3 regions of the Actinopolymorpha singaporensis genome follow, and region 3 is predicted to be linked to each of the others. Evidence: predicted binding sites of a transcription regulator. Region 3 holds the regulator's gene; each other region holds the start of a gene.
What was found. Region 3 encodes HrcA, which represses chaperone genes, less so after heat shock. Its sites were predicted from a motif close to TTGGCACTCGNNNNNNNCGAGTGCCAA; they were not measured.
Positions count from the first base shown of each region.

Region 1 (5,314 bases), 870 kb from region 3:
GCAGCAGGACGTCGTCGTAGGTCAGGCCGAGGGTGGTGAAGGGGCCGGTGACGTCGCCGTCTTCCTGCCGGGGATCAAGGTTCATGCTTCCTCCGGTCGCGAACGTCCCTTCATGCTAGCGAGGGTTCCCGGTGCGCCCTCGACGCGGGGCCGGTGTGTCATATGTGGCATTTCCCCGGAACGCCCGCAGTTCGGTCCGGCGTCACCCCAGGACAGCGGCCCACCCGGATCGCGGCGTCGCGGGCTCTGCGGCAGCGCTCGGCCGTACCCGGCTCCCCGGCCGCGACCACCCGGTCACGGGCCTGTGGGCGCCGGCGCGTGCCGCGGGATCCACCGGCCCATCAGGACCGCCCCGACCAGGCCCACCCCGCCCATCAGGAGCACTGCCGGGCCGAGCGCCACCGAGGCGCTCACCGCTCCGATCACCAGTGGGCCCGCGCTGTTGCCGGCGTCCGCGCACAGCCGCCAGGCGCCGAGGAACGCCGTCCGCCCGACGAGCGGGGACACGTCGGCGCCTAGCGTCATGATGATTCCGCTGCCGATGCCGTTCCCGAAACCCATCAGCAAAGCGACGCCGGCCAGCGTCACCGCGTGGTGGGTCATGGGAAGCAGCAGATGGGCGAGTCCCAGGATCACCATCGAGGGCACGGCCACGAACGCCCTGCCCCTGCGGTCCATCACCCGTCCCGCCGGATAGAACAACAGCATGTCCACCGAGCCGGCGATCCCGAAGATCAGACTGGTGGACGCTGCGTCCAGCCCGATGGAGTCCGCCCACAGCGGGATGACCACCTGACGCGAAGCCCGGACCGCACCCACCAGCAGGGCACCCATGCCGAGGGTGCGCAGCACGCTCGCGTGGCTGCGGGCGACGTCGAGGGTGCGGACAGGGCCGCCGGCGTGTACGGCCCTGCCCTCGTGGGCGGGTTCGGGCATCGCCAGCAGGAGAAGACCGGCGAGCACCGCGGTGGCGGCGTGCAGTCCGTACGCCCCGTCGGTCCCCCACACCCGGACCGCGAGCGCGCCGAGGAACGGCCCGGCGAACATCCCGATCCGCTGCACCCCGCCGAGAGTGGACATGGCCCGGGCCCGCAGGTGGAACGGCACCACCTCGGCGAGGTACGCCTGCCGCGCGAGGCCCCACACCGCTCCGGCGAGACCGGTGCAGAAGATGCCCAGCGCGAGCAGCCACTCGGTGGACGCCAGCATGCACGCGCCGAGTGCACCGACCACGAGTGCGGAGGCCGCCAGCATCGCCCGCCGCTCACCGATGCGCCCGGCCAGGGCTCCAGCAGGCAGGTCACCGACGAGCTGACCGACACCGGCGGCCGCCACGACCAGGCTTGCGGAGCCGACCGATGCGCCCAGGTCACGGGCGGACAACGCCACGATCGGCGCGATGGCGCCCTGGCCCACGCCGTAGAGGAGGGACGGCAGGTACACCCGCACGCCGAGGGACCTGAGGGTGACCTGGGTGGACATCAGACCTATTGTCGCCGGTTCCGGCTTCGGCCGATTCGCGGGTTCGGGCGATTCGCGGGTTCGGGCGATTCGCGCGGGTCGTGCCCGGACGCGGCCGGGGCGAGCAACTGAACGGGTCGCGGCTCACCGGCGACAAACGGCCGAGGGGCCGGGACTCCTCCGCGGAGGAATCCCGGCCCCTCGGCCGTTCTGCGTGCTGTCCGGCGTACGCCGGAGCCGGCCGGTCTCAGCCGGCTAGCGAATCAGTGACCGTGGCCGTGGCCGTGGCCCTGACCGGCGGCCTCCTCGGCCTCCTCCGGCTTGTCGACGACGAGCGTCTCGGTGGTGAGCAGCATCGCCGCGATGGACGCCGCGTTGGCGAGCGCCGAGCGGGTCACCTTCACCGGGTCGATGACGCCCTGGCCGACCAGGTCGCCGTACTCGCCGGTGGCGGCGTTGTAGCCCTTGCCGGGGCCGTTCTCGCGGACCTTCTCCACGACGACGTAACCCTGGGCGCCGGCGTTCTCGGCGATCCAGCGCAGCGGCTCGCGGACGGACTGGCGTACGAGCTCGACACCGACCTTCTCGTCGCCGGTCAGCTCGGACAGGTTGTCCAGCGCCGCCGCGGCGTGAACGAGGGCGGCGCCACCGCCGGTGACGATGCCCTCCTCGATCGCCGCCCGGGTCGCCGACACGGCGTCCTCGATGCGGTGCTTCTTCTCCTTGAGCTCGACCTCCGTGGCCGCGCCGACCTTGATCACACACACGCCGCCGGCCAGCTTCGCGAGCCGCTCCTGCAGCTTCTCGCGGTCCCAGTCGGAGTCGGTGTTCTCGATCTCGGCCCGGATCTGGGCGACGCGGGCCGCCACGTCGTCGGCGGAGCCGCCGCCGTCGATGACCGTGGTGTCGTCCTTGGTCACCGTGACGCGACGGGCGGTGCCGAGCACCTCGAGGCCCACCTGGTCGAGCTTGAGCCCGACCTCGGGGGCGATGACCTGTCCACCCGTGAGCGCGGCGAGGTCCTCGAGCATGGCCTTGCGGCGGTCACCGAACCCGGGCGCCTTGACGGCCACGGAGTTGAAGATGCCGCGGATCTTGTTGACCACGAGGGTGGCCAGGGCCTCGCCCTCGACGTCCTCGGCGATGATCACCAGGGGCTTGCCCGCCTGGACGACCTTCTCCAGCAGCGGGAGCAGGTCGGCCATCGAGGAGATCTTGCCCTGGTGGATCAGGATGTACGGGTCGTCCAGGACTGCTTCCTGGCGCTCGGCGTCGGTCACGAAGTTCGGCGAGATGAAGCCCTTGTCGAACTGCATGCCCTCGGTGAGCTCGAGCTCGGTGCCCAGGGTGTTGGACTCCTCGACGGTGATCACACCGTCCTTGCCCACCTTGTCGAACGACTCGGCGATCAGCTGGCCGATCTGCGCGTCCTGCGCGGAGATGGTGGCCACGTGGGCCATCTCCTCCCGGGTGTCGACCGACTTGGCCTTGTCCAGGAGGAAGGTGCTGATGGACTCGACCGCGCGGTCGATGCCCTTCTTCAGCGCCATCGGGTTGGCGCCGGCGGCGACCGCCCGCAGCCCGACGTGCACCATCGCCTGGGCGAGCACCGTCGCCGTGGTGGTGCCGTCACCGGCGATGTCGTTGGTCTTGGTGGCGACTTCCTTGACGAGCTGGGCGCCGAGGTTCTCGAACGGGTCCTCGAGCTCCACCTCGCGGGCGACCGTCACACCATCGTTGGTGATGGTGGGAGCGCCCCACTTCTTGTCGATGACGACGTTGCGGCCCTTCGGGCCCAGCGTCACCTTCACGGTGTTCGCGAGGGCGTCGACGCCGCGCTCGAGGGCGCGCCGTGCGTTCTCGTCGAACTCCAGGATCTTCGGCATGGGTCTAAATGTCCTTCCACGACGCCCCACCGGGGTCGTCCGGCGGTGGCCGGGCCCCGGCTGGTGCCGGTCGTCAGTCGTCCGTCAAACGTGTACGTCTGTTGCCGCGTGCGGCCAGGGACGGGACCCGGGCCGGCGGCAGGAGCCGACGGCAGGAGGGCGGTGGCGACGCGACCACTCGGTCGCGACCAGGTGGTCGCGGGTCGCGCCCGCCGGGGGACCCGGGCGCGCGGCCCGCCCTCCTGCCGGCGGCGTTGGCCTACTTCTCGACGACGGCGAGCACGTCGCGCGCGGAGAGGATGAGGAACTCCTCGCCGCTGTACTTCACCTCGGTGCCGCCGTACTTGCTGAAGATCACCTTGTTGCCGACAGCGACGTCGAGCGGGACCCGGTTGCCGTTGTCGTCGATGCGACCCGGACCGACCGCGACAACTTCGCCCTCCTGGGGCTTCTCCTTCGCGGTGTCGGGAATCACCAGACCCGACGCGGTTGTCTCTTCGGCGTCGAGGGTCTTGATGACGATGCGGTCCTCGAGCGGCTTGATGGAGACCGACACTTGCTGACCTCCCCCTTCACGGGATGTCACGGTGAACACGTGTACGTGAGTTTGTTTTCACCTGTGGAGCGACGCTGGCGAGCCGTCGTCGCGGTGCCGGCCGCCTCGTCGCGGGCTGTTGCTGGCACCCTAAGGTCGAGAGTGCCAATGCCGAATCTATGCGGTTGTTAGCACTCGGTCAACCTGAGTGCCAGGCGGGTCGGAACCGGACCCCGAAAACCGCGACCCGCGGAGGAGCCGATGGACCTCGAGGTGTTCCGGGCACTCCGCGGACCCGCCGGCCAGGGCCTGCTCGCCGACGTGGAGGCGGCCTACGACGAACGGGCCGCGATCGCCCTTGCCACCCGGCTGCGCCGCGACCACCCCGCCGACCTGGTGGCCGCTGCCCTCACCCAGGTCGCTCTGCGCCGTCGGGCCCGGACCAAGTTCGGCCCCGACGCGGACCGGATGTTCTTCACCCGCGACGGACTGGAGCAGGCCACCACGGCCGGCGTCGCGGCGTACCGTGCGGGCCGGATCGCCGCCGTGCTCGGCGCCGAGGGAAGTTCGGCGGGCGTCCACCCGGATCAGGCCGTGGCCGCGCCGGTCGCCGACCTGTGCTGTGGCATCGGCGGAGACCTGCTGGCGCTGGTGCGGGCCGGGCTGGCCGTGACCGGGTTCGACCGGGACCCGCTGACCGCCGAGATCGCCCGCGCGAACCTGGCCGGCCTGGCCGGCCTGGCCGGCCCCGACGTGCCACCCGACTCCCCTGGTCCGCCGGCGCCCGGCCTGCCCGGACGGGTGCACGCCCGGGTCGAGGTGGCCGACGTCACCGACGTGGACCGATCGGTGTACGCCGGGGTGGTGGCCGACCCGGCCAGGCGCTCGGGCCGGGGCAGGGTCTTCGACCCGGCGGACTACTCACCGCCCTGGTCGTTCGTGACCGAGTTGCTCACCGGCACCGCCTGCGTCAAGACCGCACCGATCATCCCGCACTCGCTGGTCCCCGCCCAGGTGGAGGCGGAGTGGATCAGCGAGGGCCGCGAGGTCAAGGAGGCGGCCCTGTGGTCGGGTGCGCTGCGGTCGCGGGCGGAACGCTCCGGCGAACCCGTACGCCGGCGCGCGACCGTGCTCCCTGCGGCGGCCGGGCTCACCGACGCCGACGACCCGGGCGAGGCGCCGGTCAGCGAGCCGCGGGCCTACCTCTACGAACCCGACGGTGCGGTGATCCGCGCCGGGCTGGTGACCGCGGTGGCGCCGCTGGTGGACGGGGCGCTGGTGCACCCGAAGATCGCCTACCTCACCTCCGACCGGCACGTGCCGACACCGTTCGCCACCGCGTACCGCGTCGAGGAGGTGCTGCCGTACGACGTGAAGGCGCTCAAGCGCGCGTTGCGTGCCCGCGACGTCGGGACCCTCACCGTGAAGAAGC
Region 1 is NZ_LT629732.1:3,014,210-3,019,523, reverse strand. Features, by position in the region: gene guaB (IMP dehydrogenase) at 1-85, opposite strand, end outside; gene BLU27_RS13775 (MFS transporter) at 295-1,482, opposite strand; gene groL (chaperonin GroEL) at 1,725-3,347, opposite strand; gene groES (co-chaperone GroES) at 3,607-3,903, opposite strand; gene BLU27_RS13760 (class I SAM-dependent methyltransferase) at 4,144-5,314, shown strand, end outside.
Region 1: the regulator HrcA is predicted to act here: its motif matches at 4,071-4,097, upstream of groES (co-chaperone GroES).

Region 2 (5,314 bases), 2.9 Mb from region 3:
CGAGGATTCCGTGACCGCCCCTGCGCCGACTGCGCGCGGCCACCGAGGATTCCGTGACCGCCCCTGCGCCGACTGCGGGCGGCCACCGAGGATTCCGTGACCGCCCGCGCCGCGTGATGCGGGAGCTAGCTGACTTCGAGCGAACTCAGAAGTCCATGCCGCCGCCGTCGGGCATACCGCCGCCCGCCGGGGCCTTCTCCTTCTCCGGCTTGTCCGCGACGACCGCCTCGGTGGTGAGGAACAGGCCGGCGATGGACGAGGCGTTCTGCAGTGCCGAACGCACGACCTTGGCCGGGTCGGGAACGCCGGCCGCGAGCAGGTCGACGTACTCGCCGGTCGCGGCGTTGAGGCCGTGGCCGTCGGGAAGCCCGCGGACCTTCTCAGCGACGACGCCGCCCTCGAGACCGGCGTTGACCGCGATCTGCTTCAGCGGAGCCTCGAGCGCCACCTTGACGATGTTGGCGCCGGTGGCCTCGTCACCCTCGAGGTCGAGCTTGTCGAAGGCCTTCTTGCCGGCCTGGACGAGCGCCACGCCGCCACCGGCGACGATGCCCTCCTCGACCGAGGCCTTCGCCGCGCGAACGGCGTCCTCGATGCGGTGCTTGCGCTCCTTCAGCTCCACCTCGGTGGCGGCGCCGACCTTGATCACCGCGACGCCGCCGGCCAGCTTGGCCAGCCGCTCCTGCAGCTTCTCGCGGTCGTAGTCGGAGTCGCTGCGCTCGATCTCGGCGCGGATCTGGTTGACCCGGCCGGAGATCTGCTCGGGGTCACCGGCACCCTCGACGATCGTCGTCTCGTCCTTGGTGACGACGACCTTGCGGGCGCGGCCGAGCAGGTCGAGACCGGCGTTCTCCAGCTTCAGGCCGACCTCCTCGGAGATGACCTGGCCACCGGTGAGGATGGCGATGTCGCCGAGCATGGCCTTGCGGCGGTCACCGAAGCCGGGGGCCTTCACGGCGACCGACTTGAAGGTGCCGCGGACCTTGTTGACGACGAGCGTGGCCAGGGCCTCGCCCTCGACGTCCTCGGCGATGATCGCCAGCGGCTTGCCGGACTGCATGACCTTCTCCAGCAGCGGGAGCATGTCCTTCACCGCGGAGATCTTGCCGTTGTAGACGAGAACGTAGGGGTCGTCGAGGACGGCCTCCATGCGCTCGGCGTCGGTCCAGAAGTACGGCGAGATGTAGCCCTTGTCGAAGCGCATACCCTCGGTGAGCTCGAGCTCGAGCCCGAAGGTGTTGCTCTCCTCGACGGTGATGACGCCTTCCTTGCCGACCTTGTCCATCGCCTCGGCGATGATCTCGCCGACGCTCGCGTCGCCACCGGCGGAGACGGCCGCCACAGAGGCGATCTGCTCCTTGGTCTCGACGTCCTTGGCCGCCTGGGCGAGCTGCTCGGTCACCCGGTCGACAGCGGCCTCGATGCCACGCTTGAGGCCCATCGGGTTGGCCCCGGCGGCGACGTTGCGCAGACCCTCGCGGACCAGCGCCTGTGCGAGCACGGTCGCGGTCGTGGTGCCGTCACCGGCCACGTCATCGGTCTTCTTGGCTACTTCCTTGACGAGCTCGGCCCCGATCTTCTCCCACGGGTCCTCGAGCTCGATCTCCTTCGCGATGGAGACGCCGTCGTTGGTGATCGTCGGCGCGCCCCACTTCTTCTCCAGGACGACGTTGCGGCCCTTCGGGCCGAGAGTCACCTTGACGGCGTCGGCGAGGGTGTTCATACCCCGCTCGAGACCGCGGCGCGCGTCCTCGTTGAACGAGATGATCTTGGGCATCTAGCTGGATCCTCCCCCAGGTGGGTGGATGGTCGTGGGTTCGGGTCGACGCCCGCGACGGACGCTTCCCGGCCAGGCCGGGAACCTCGTCGAACCAAACCAAGATGGATTGTCACTCGCGACCTTCGAGTGCTAACACGTGTTTAGCACTCGACCTGGGAGAGTGCAAGCCGAGGGCCGGGGAGGACGGACAAGCCGCCGCCCGGTCGGCACGGACGCGCCGGCCCACTGTCGCGGGGCACACCCCGGGCCTGACGCGGAGGCGCCGAGGGCTTGACGTGGAACTGCCGAGGGTCCGACGTGGACATGCCGGGGGCCCGGACGGATCATCCGCCCGGGCCCCCGGCGTCGCCTTCCGTGGCCTGGCTCAGACCGGGCGCACCTCGTGCGCTTCAAGCCCCTTCGGGCCACGGACGACCTCGAACTCGACGGCCTGCCCGTCGGCGAGGGACTTGTATCCGTCCATCTGGATCTTCGACCAGTGGACGAAGACGTCGTTACCGTCGTCCACCGCGATGAAGCCGTAGCCCTTTTCCGAGTTGAACCACTTCACGGTTCCCTGCGTCATGCCCTCTCCTCAGACCCGTTCGGGTGTCAGACCCGCCCGGCGCGGGCCCGGGTCGTACTCACCGCACCCGTCCCGCGAGGGGAGGTGTTGCGATAGATCCGCGCGCATTCCCACCGTTGGCGGTCGAGCCGTTACGCACGATCATGGCGACCACGGCCGACCATAGCCAAAAACATCACCGGTGTGGAGATGTCTGAACGATCTCCTTTGGGCCAGGTTCGGCCCCCTTGACCAGGCCTCGGAAGCGGAGAGTGAAGGGGCCACCACGGCTACCACCCTGAGTAACAGGCGTCCCGGTATGCGGGACAAAACCTCAGCTGGCCAGCGGAGACGCCCCGAAGGATTCGCCCCAGGCGTAGCCGAGTTCCTCGCCCCCGGAGCGCCACCGTCGCGGCGCCGTCGTCCAGAGCCAGTCCAGCGGCTCGACTCCGCCGGGCTCCCCGCCGTCCAGCGCGAGCCGGACGGCGGCGCGCAGGTCGGCGTCCACCTTCGGCGTGCGGGCAGCCGGGTCCACCGAGACGAACAACGCCGTCCCGGACCGGGCCACCAGGTCGAGGAACTGACGGTTCCTCTCCCAGGGAGTCACCGGCGTGCACGGTACGCAGTCGGCGTCGGCGGCGAAGAAGGAGCCGTGCTGGGCGAGCCGGTACGCGAGCGCGTTGACCCCCATCCGGCGGGTCCGCTCCCAGTCCCGGCCGGAGGTGTCGTCGCCGATGCGCTGCACCTCCACCAGCCCGGCGGCCAGGTGCCCGACGGTGTTGCAGCCGATCACCACCGCGTCACCGGCACCCTCGCGGATCGTCTCGTACAGCCGGAGGAGGATCTCGGCGTTCGTGCGTCCGCGGTCGGCGAAGTGCCACCCGGAGTCGGTCAGCTCCGAACCCATCGCCGGGCCGAAGCGGCCGAATGCGTCGAACGTCGAGAAGTCGTGCTTGACCAGCTCGAAGCCCCAGCCCACCAGCCGGGCGACATCGTCCCGGATGGTCTGCAGGTTGTCGGGCAGGGTGAGGTCGAGCGGCTGCTCCCGCGCCGGGCGCGGGCCGGGCCGAAGTCGCGCCGGGTCGGTCACCGTGGACAGCGCTGCCGGGCGCATCCAGATCCCCGGCCGGGCACCGCGCGCCGCGATGTCCGTGGCGAAGCCCGGCATGTCGTCGAACAGACCGGCGACACCCGCCGTCCACGGGCCTCCCGGGCAGACCCCGCCCGGGCTCCATCCGGCGTCCACGACGCAGAACGGCCGCACCGGATGTCCGTCGGCGTACGACACGATCGTCTCGGCGTCGCGCAGGATCTGCGCCGGGCCGAAGTCGCGGCCGTAGGCGTAGTACCAGTTGTTGGCACCGACCACGGGCTTCACCGGCGGCAACGGGTCGGTGCACATCGCCGCTGTCAACCCGCGCTGGACGGCGTACGGCGAGGCGTTCGCGTCACCGGCCACCTCGACCACCGTGGCCGCGGACAGTACCCGCTTCCCCAGCGACACCGGCCCGCCGCCGTTGCGGACGTCGAGCCACAGGGAGCAGCCGTCCTCGTCGACAGTCCAGGCGCAGAAGGCGTTCGGGCGTACGCGAACGCCCATTCCCGTGGTCGTCGCGGACACCGGGTCGTGCGCGAGCCACGACCACGGCAGCAGCCGCTCGGGCTGGTGGTGACGCCAGGACAGGTCGCCGTAGGAACGTTCCCAGGCGTCGCCGAGGATCAGCGCCGAGGTGGGTACGCGGCGACGCCAGCGGAGCACCACCCAGGACAGGCCGGCGCCCGGGCAGGCCACCGTGACGTCGAGGCCGTACGGCCCCGGCGCCAGCCCGACCTCCACCTCGGCGGTGGTGAACCTGGTGGCACCAGTGGCCCCGGTGGCCCGGCCCGCGTCAAGGCGCGCCTGACGCGGGCCGTCCATGCGTTCGTGCAGCACGAACACCGCGTCCGGAGCCGCGGGTACCGCGGCGGTGACGCCCTCCGTTGCCGGCGGAGAAGTCAGCGGGCACCGCCGGCGACCGCGGGAATCACCGAGACCTGCGTACCCTCCGGGGTCGGCGTGTCCAGGCCGCCGGCGAACCGCACGTCCTCCTCGCCGACGTAGACGTTGACGAACCTGCGGAGCTTGCCCGCGTCGTCGAGCACGCGCGCCCGGATGCCGGGGTAGTTCGCGTCCAGCGACTCCAGCACCTCGGCCAGCGTCTCGCCGTCGGCCTTCACCTCCGACGAGCCGCCGGTGTAGGTACGCAGGATGGTGGGGATCCGAACCTTGACGCTCATGCGAGCCCAGCCTCCGTGAATGCTTCGTACGTCGGGCGGATGGTGGCCTTCGGGCCTACCTTGCCGGCGATGGCGTCCAGGGTCTTCAGCCCGTCGCCGGAGTTGATGATGACGGTCTCGGCGGCCGGGTCGAGGTTGCCGGTACGCACCAGCTTCGCCAGCGTGGCCACGGTCACCCCGCCTGCGGTCTCGCCGAAGATGCCCTCGGTGCGGGCCAGCCGGGCGATGCCGTCCACCACCTCGTCGTCGGAGACGTCCTCGACCGTTCCGCCGGTACGCCGCACGACGTCCAGCACGTAGGGCCCGTCCGCGGGGTTGCCGATCGCCAGCGACTTCGCCAGCGTCTGCGGCTTCACCGGCGCGACCACGTCGTGGCCCGCACGGAACGCCGCCGACACCGGGGAGCAGCCGGTGGCCTGGGCGCCGAAGATGCGGTACGGGGTGTCCTCCACCAGGCCCAGCTCGACCAGCTCGCGGATACCCTTGTCGATCTTCACCAGCTGGGCACCGGAGGCGATCGGGACGACGATCTGTTCGGGCAGCCGCCAGCCGAGCTGTTCGGCGATCTCGTACCCCAGCGTCTTGGAACCCTCGGCGTAGTAGGGCCGGACGTTGACGTTGACGAACGCCCAGGTCTCCTCCTCGCCGGCGATCTCGCTGGCCAGGCGGTTGACGTCGTCGTAGGTGCCCTCGACGGCGACGAGCGTTCCGCC
Region 2 is NZ_LT629732.1:387,408-392,721, forward strand. Features, by position in the region: gene groL (chaperonin GroEL) at 146-1,777, opposite strand; gene BLU27_RS01770 (cold-shock protein) at 2,145-2,345, opposite strand; gene BLU27_RS01775 (alpha-amylase family protein) at 2,659-4,257, opposite strand; gene BLU27_RS01780 (MoaD/ThiS family protein) at 4,320-4,601, opposite strand; gene thrC (threonine synthase) at 4,598-5,314, opposite strand, start outside.
Region 2: the regulator HrcA is predicted to act here: its motif matches at 1,921-1,947, upstream of groL (chaperonin GroEL).

Region 3 (5,314 bases):
ATCTCGTTCGGTATGCAGAGCGCTCGCCCGCACGTGCTGGCCACCCTCGAGCGCCGGCACACCCCGGGGCGCCCGCAGGCCTGCGTCGCGGAGGCACGGGCGGCCGGCTTCGACCATGTCAACCTGGACCTGATCTACGGTGCGCCGGGGGAGTCCGACGACGACTGGCAGGCCAGCCTGGACGCGGCAGTCGCGGCCGGACCCGACCACGTGTCGGCGTACGCGCTGATCGTGGAGGACGGCACCCGCCTCGCCGCCCAGATCCGGCGCGGGGTGCTCACCGCGCCGGACGACGACGTGCTCGCCGACCGCTACCTGCGCACGGAGGCGACGCTGGGCGCCGCGGGCTTCTCGTGGTACGAGGTCTCCAACTGGGCACGCGAGGAGGCCGCGCGGTGCCGACACAACCTGCTGTACTGGACCGGCGGCGACTGGTGGGGGATCGGCCCCGGTGCCCACAGCCACGTCGGCGGCGTCCGATGGTGGAACGTCAAGCACCCTGCCGCCTACGCCGAACGCCTGGCCCGGGGCGTGAGCCCGGCGCAGGCGCGGGAGGTGCTGGACACGCAGACCCGCACGGTCGAACGCGTCATGCTGGAGTTGCGCCTGTCCGACGGACTGGACCTGCGCGTCCTGGACGAGGCGGGCGAAGCGACGGCCAGGCGGGCGGCAGCGGAAGGGCTGGTGGTGGCCGAGGCACTGGCGGCCGGGCGCGTCGTCCTCACCCTGCGCGGCCGGCTGCTCGCCGACGCTGTGGTCAGGGACCTGCTCGGCTGGGGCAGTGACCTTGTGTCAAGCGTGAGTTGACGACTGTCAGGCGTTACTTGACGAAGCGGATGTTCACCGGATAGCGGTACCACTCACCGCGACGCGCGGCGACGCTGGCGAGAATCACCAGCACGACATAGGCGATCCCGATGAACGGCAGCAGAACCAGACCGATCACCACGATGACGAGCAGGCCGGCGACGGCGGCCGCCAGCAGCGTGGTGAGCTGGAAGTTCAGCGACTCGACCGCGTGGTACCGCACGTACGCGGAGTCCTTTCCCTTGGCCAGCAACACGACCAGCGGGCAGAGGAAGCCGAGGGCGACGTAGGCGGCCACGAAGCTGCCCAGGTGGGCAGCGAACGCCCAGTTGCGTTCCTCCTCGACCGTCATGACGCCGGTTCCCGCCGGCGGCTGCCGCGGAGGCGGAGGCGGCGTGAACCCGCCGGGCTCCGGTGACGGTGGGGGTGTCACACCCGGCTGCGGCCCGGGCGGCGCCGCACCGCCCTCCGCAGAGGGGTACGGCGTGGGGCCAGGCTCAGGCGTGGGCGGCGGCGTTCCGTTGCCCGGGCGGGGTTCCTCGTGCTGCTGGCTCATGTCGGCCTCCTTACCCGATCCCCAGGCGGCCCTCACCGAGCCGCCAGCGCCGCCACGTGGCCGCCGGACGGGCGGGGCCGGCGGCGCTCATCGTCCAGCCTGACACGCTCGGGCCCGAAGCGGCACCGACGCTTCGGGCGAACGGGGTACAACCGTCCGGCCGGACGAAGTCGCCCGCGTCCGGGACGGTGGCGAAGGATCTCTGCGGTGCTCAGTCGGCGTCGACGGTCACGAAGTCGATGAGGTGCTCGACCCGGCCGAGCAGGGCTGGTTCGAGGTCGCGGAAGTCGCGGACCGTGCCCAGGATCTGCTTCCACGCCCGGGCGATGTCGGCCTGGTCGTCGTGCGGCCAGCCCAGGGCGGCGCAGATGCCGTGCTTCCACGACGTCTGCCGGGGGATGTCGGGCCAGCGCTCCAGACCGACCCGCTCGGGGCGTACGGCCGCCCAGATGTCCACGAACGGGTGCCCGACCACGAGGACGTGAGCGCCGTACGGGCCTCGGGTGACCTCCTCGGCGATCCGGCTCTCCTTGCTGCCGGGGACCAGGTGGTCGACCAGGACACCCAGCCGGCGCCGCGGCTCGGGCCGGAACTCCGCCACGACGGCGGCGAGGTCGTCCACGCCCTCGAGGTACTCCACGGCGACGCCCTCGATCCGCAGGTCGTCACCCCACACCTTCTCGATGAGCTCGGCGTCGTGGCGGCCCTCGACGTAGATCCGGCTGGCGCGGGCGACCCTGGCCCGGGAGTTGCGGACCGCGATCGACCCGGACGCGGTGCGGGCGGGCCCGGTGGCCGGTGCCGCCTTCGGGCGCCGGATCGCGACCGGCTTCCCCTCCAGCCAGAACCCCGGACCGTACGGATAGCTGCGCCGCGCCCCGCGCCGGTCCTCCAGCACCACGAGGTCGCGTTCGATCGCCACCACCGCACCGCAGAAACCGGTGGTGGCGTCCTCGAGCACCATGTCGGGTTCGACGTCCACCTCGACCGTCCGGCCGAGCTTCGGCGCCCGCCAGTCGGTGGTCAGGACGTCCTGCGAATAGCGGTCACCAGGTCCGGCCATGATCGGTGAGCGTAGCGGCGGACCGGCCCGCGAGCCGGGAACGCCACGCCCGTCCGGCCCAGGCCGGCACCTGCCGGCCTCCGTCGTACGTGCGCCCCAGGTCGTTCGGCTACTGCCCCAGCAGGGGGAGGGAACGCCGGCCCGGGCCGGATCCCGCGGGCCCGGCCGTCGGTACGCCGGACTGGCGCAGGTGCTGGTAACCCCGGCGGACCGCCTCGGCCAGCCGCTCGGTGGGGTAGGGCCACTCCGCCGCGGTCAGCGCCTCGGCCTCCGGCACGCCCTCCCCGGCGAGCCGGCGGATCGTCTCGGCGACCGCGGTGACGTCGCCGAACTGCCCGGTCACGAACGCCTGGTCCACCACCGCGCCGTGCCCCGGCACCACCACCGACGCCGGCGTGAGCAGGCCGGTGAACACCTCCAGCGTCGACGGCCACTCCAGCGGGAACGAGTCGTCGCCGTACGCCGGCGGCCCGGACTCCTCCACCAGGTCGCCGGCGAACACGAGGTCGGCGTCCGGCACCCGGACCACCACGTCGCCGTCGGTGTGGCCACGACCGGGGTGGACGAGTTCGACCACCCGGTCGCCGAGGTCGATCACGGCCACCGAGGCGAACGTACGGTCGGGCGGGGTCAGCGCGAGGTCGGCCATGTCCTGCTCCCACTCCGGGGAACGCCGGGCGAGGGCGGCTCGCACCTCCTCGCCCCGCTCGGCCAGCACGCCGGGCACCGTCTCGTGCCCGTAGATCGCCGCGCCCGCGAACCGCTGGTTACCGAACGTGTGGTCGAAGTGCCAGTGGGTGTCGACGACCCACCGGACCGGCAGGTCGGACAGCCTGGCGAGGTCGGCGCGGAGTTCGTCCGCTTCGCGGGGACCGCCCCGGGTGTCCACGACGAGCAGCCCGTCGGCGCCGGCGACCACCCCCACGGTGAGGTCGAACGACGGGTAGCGCCGGACGAAGCAGCCCGGCCCCATCTCGGTCCAGCTCTCGGCCCAGCCGGCTCGGAGGACATTCACGGCCACAGCATCCCATTGCCGTGGTCAGCACAAGGTGGCCGTGTCGCCGTAGACTGGCACTCAGGTTCGGCGAGTGCCAGTCTGATGCCGGTCCAAGATCCGTTCGGACGGCGCACTCGCGCGTGGGCTCGTCGAGATGGGCGGGCCCACAGCCGCGCCAGTACGGCGCGGGCCGGGTACCGTCCGAACCGCCGCAGCAGTACGTCAGACCCGTGGGAACGCGCCAGGACGAGGGAGGCCGAAGCCAATGCTCGACGACCGGAAGTTGGCCGTCCTCCGCGCGATCGTCGAGGATTACGTCCACACCGAGGAGCCGGTCGGTTCGAAGGCCCTGGTCGACCGGCACAACCTGGGCGTCTCCCCGGCGACCGTGCGCAACGACATGGCCGCGCTGGAGGAGGAGGGCTACATCGCCCAGCCGCACACCAGCGCCGGCCGGATACCCACCGACAAGGGCTACCGCCTGTTCGTCGACCGGCTGACCACGATCAAGCCGATGTCGAGCGCAGAACGCCGCGCCATCTCGGCGTTCCTGGAGGGCGCGGTCGACCTGGACGACGTGGTGCACCGCACGGTGCGCCTGCTCGCCCAGATCACCCGGCAGGTGGCGGTCGTGCAGTACCCCACCCTCACCCGCTCCACGGTGCGTCATGTGGAACTCGTCACATTGTCGTCCAGCCGCCTGCTGATCGTCCTGATCACCAGCACCGGCCGGGTCGAGCAGCGGGTGGTCGACGTGGGTACCACGGTGGCCGACGAGTTCCTGCGCGACGTCCGGGCCCGGCTGAACGCCGTGGTCGCCGGGCGGCCGCTCACGGAGGCGGCCTCGGCGGTCGCCGACCTGCCGGACATGTTCGACGTGTCGGTGCGTCCGCAGGTCACCACGATCGTGTCGACGTTCCTGGAGACCGTCGCCGAGCGCACCGAGGGACGGATCGCGGTGAGCGGTACGGCCAACCTCATCCCGTTCGGCGCCGATTTCCACACCTCCATCAGGCCGGTGCTGGAGGCGCTGGAGGAGCAGGTCGTGCTGCTCCGCCTGCTCGGTGAGACCACCGGCCCGTCCGGTTTCACCGTCCGGATCGGCCACGAGAACCCCGTCGTCGAACTCTCCACGGCCTCGGTGGTCACCACCGGCTATGGTCCTGGGGACGAGGCCGTCGCCAATCTCGGCGTGGTCGGGCCCACCCGAATGGACTACCCGGGCACCATGGGAGCGGTTCGCGCCGTAGCCCGCTATGTCAGCCAGATCCTTGCAGGGGAATGATCCGAGGGAATGAGTCAGTGCCGAAGGCATCCCAGAGCATGAGCCAGGACTACTACGAGCTCCTCGGCGTCCGACGCGACGCCTCCGCGGAGGAGATCAAGAAGGCCTACCGTCGGCTGGCGCGCACGCTGCACCCAGACGTCAACCCCGATCCGGATACGCACGAGCGGTTCAAGGAGGTCACCCGCGCCTACGAGGTCCTGTCGGACCCGAAGAAGCGTGAGGTGTACGACCTGGGCGGCGACCCGATGGCGTCCGGCGCGGGCCAGGGCGCGGGCTTTGGTCCGGGCTTCTCGTTCACCGACATCATGGACGCGTTCTTCGGCTCGTCCGGCACCCGCGGGCCGCGTCCGCGCACCCGGCGCGGCCAGGACGCCCTGCTGCGGCTGCCGGTCGACCTGGCCGAGGCGGTGTTCGGCGCGGTCAAGGAGATCCAGGTCGACACCGCCGTGGTGTGCCAGAGCTGTCAGGGCGGCGGCGCCGCTCCGGGCACGTCGCCGACCACCTGCACGGTGTGTGAGGGCCGCGGCGAGGTCAACTCCGTCCAGCGCTCGTTCCTCGGCCAGGTGATGACGACCCGGCCGTGCCCGCGCTGCCAGGGATTCG
Region 3 is NZ_LT629732.1:3,881,238-3,886,551, forward strand. Features, by position in the region: gene hemW (radical SAM family heme chaperone HemW) at 1-807, shown strand, start outside; gene BLU27_RS30575 (DUF4870 domain-containing protein) at 821-1,363, opposite strand; gene BLU27_RS17575 (DUF3097 domain-containing protein) at 1,575-2,426, opposite strand; gene BLU27_RS17580 (MBL fold metallo-hydrolase) at 2,536-3,441, opposite strand; gene hrcA (heat-inducible transcriptional repressor HrcA) at 3,689-4,708, shown strand; gene dnaJ (molecular chaperone DnaJ) at 4,747-5,314, shown strand, end outside.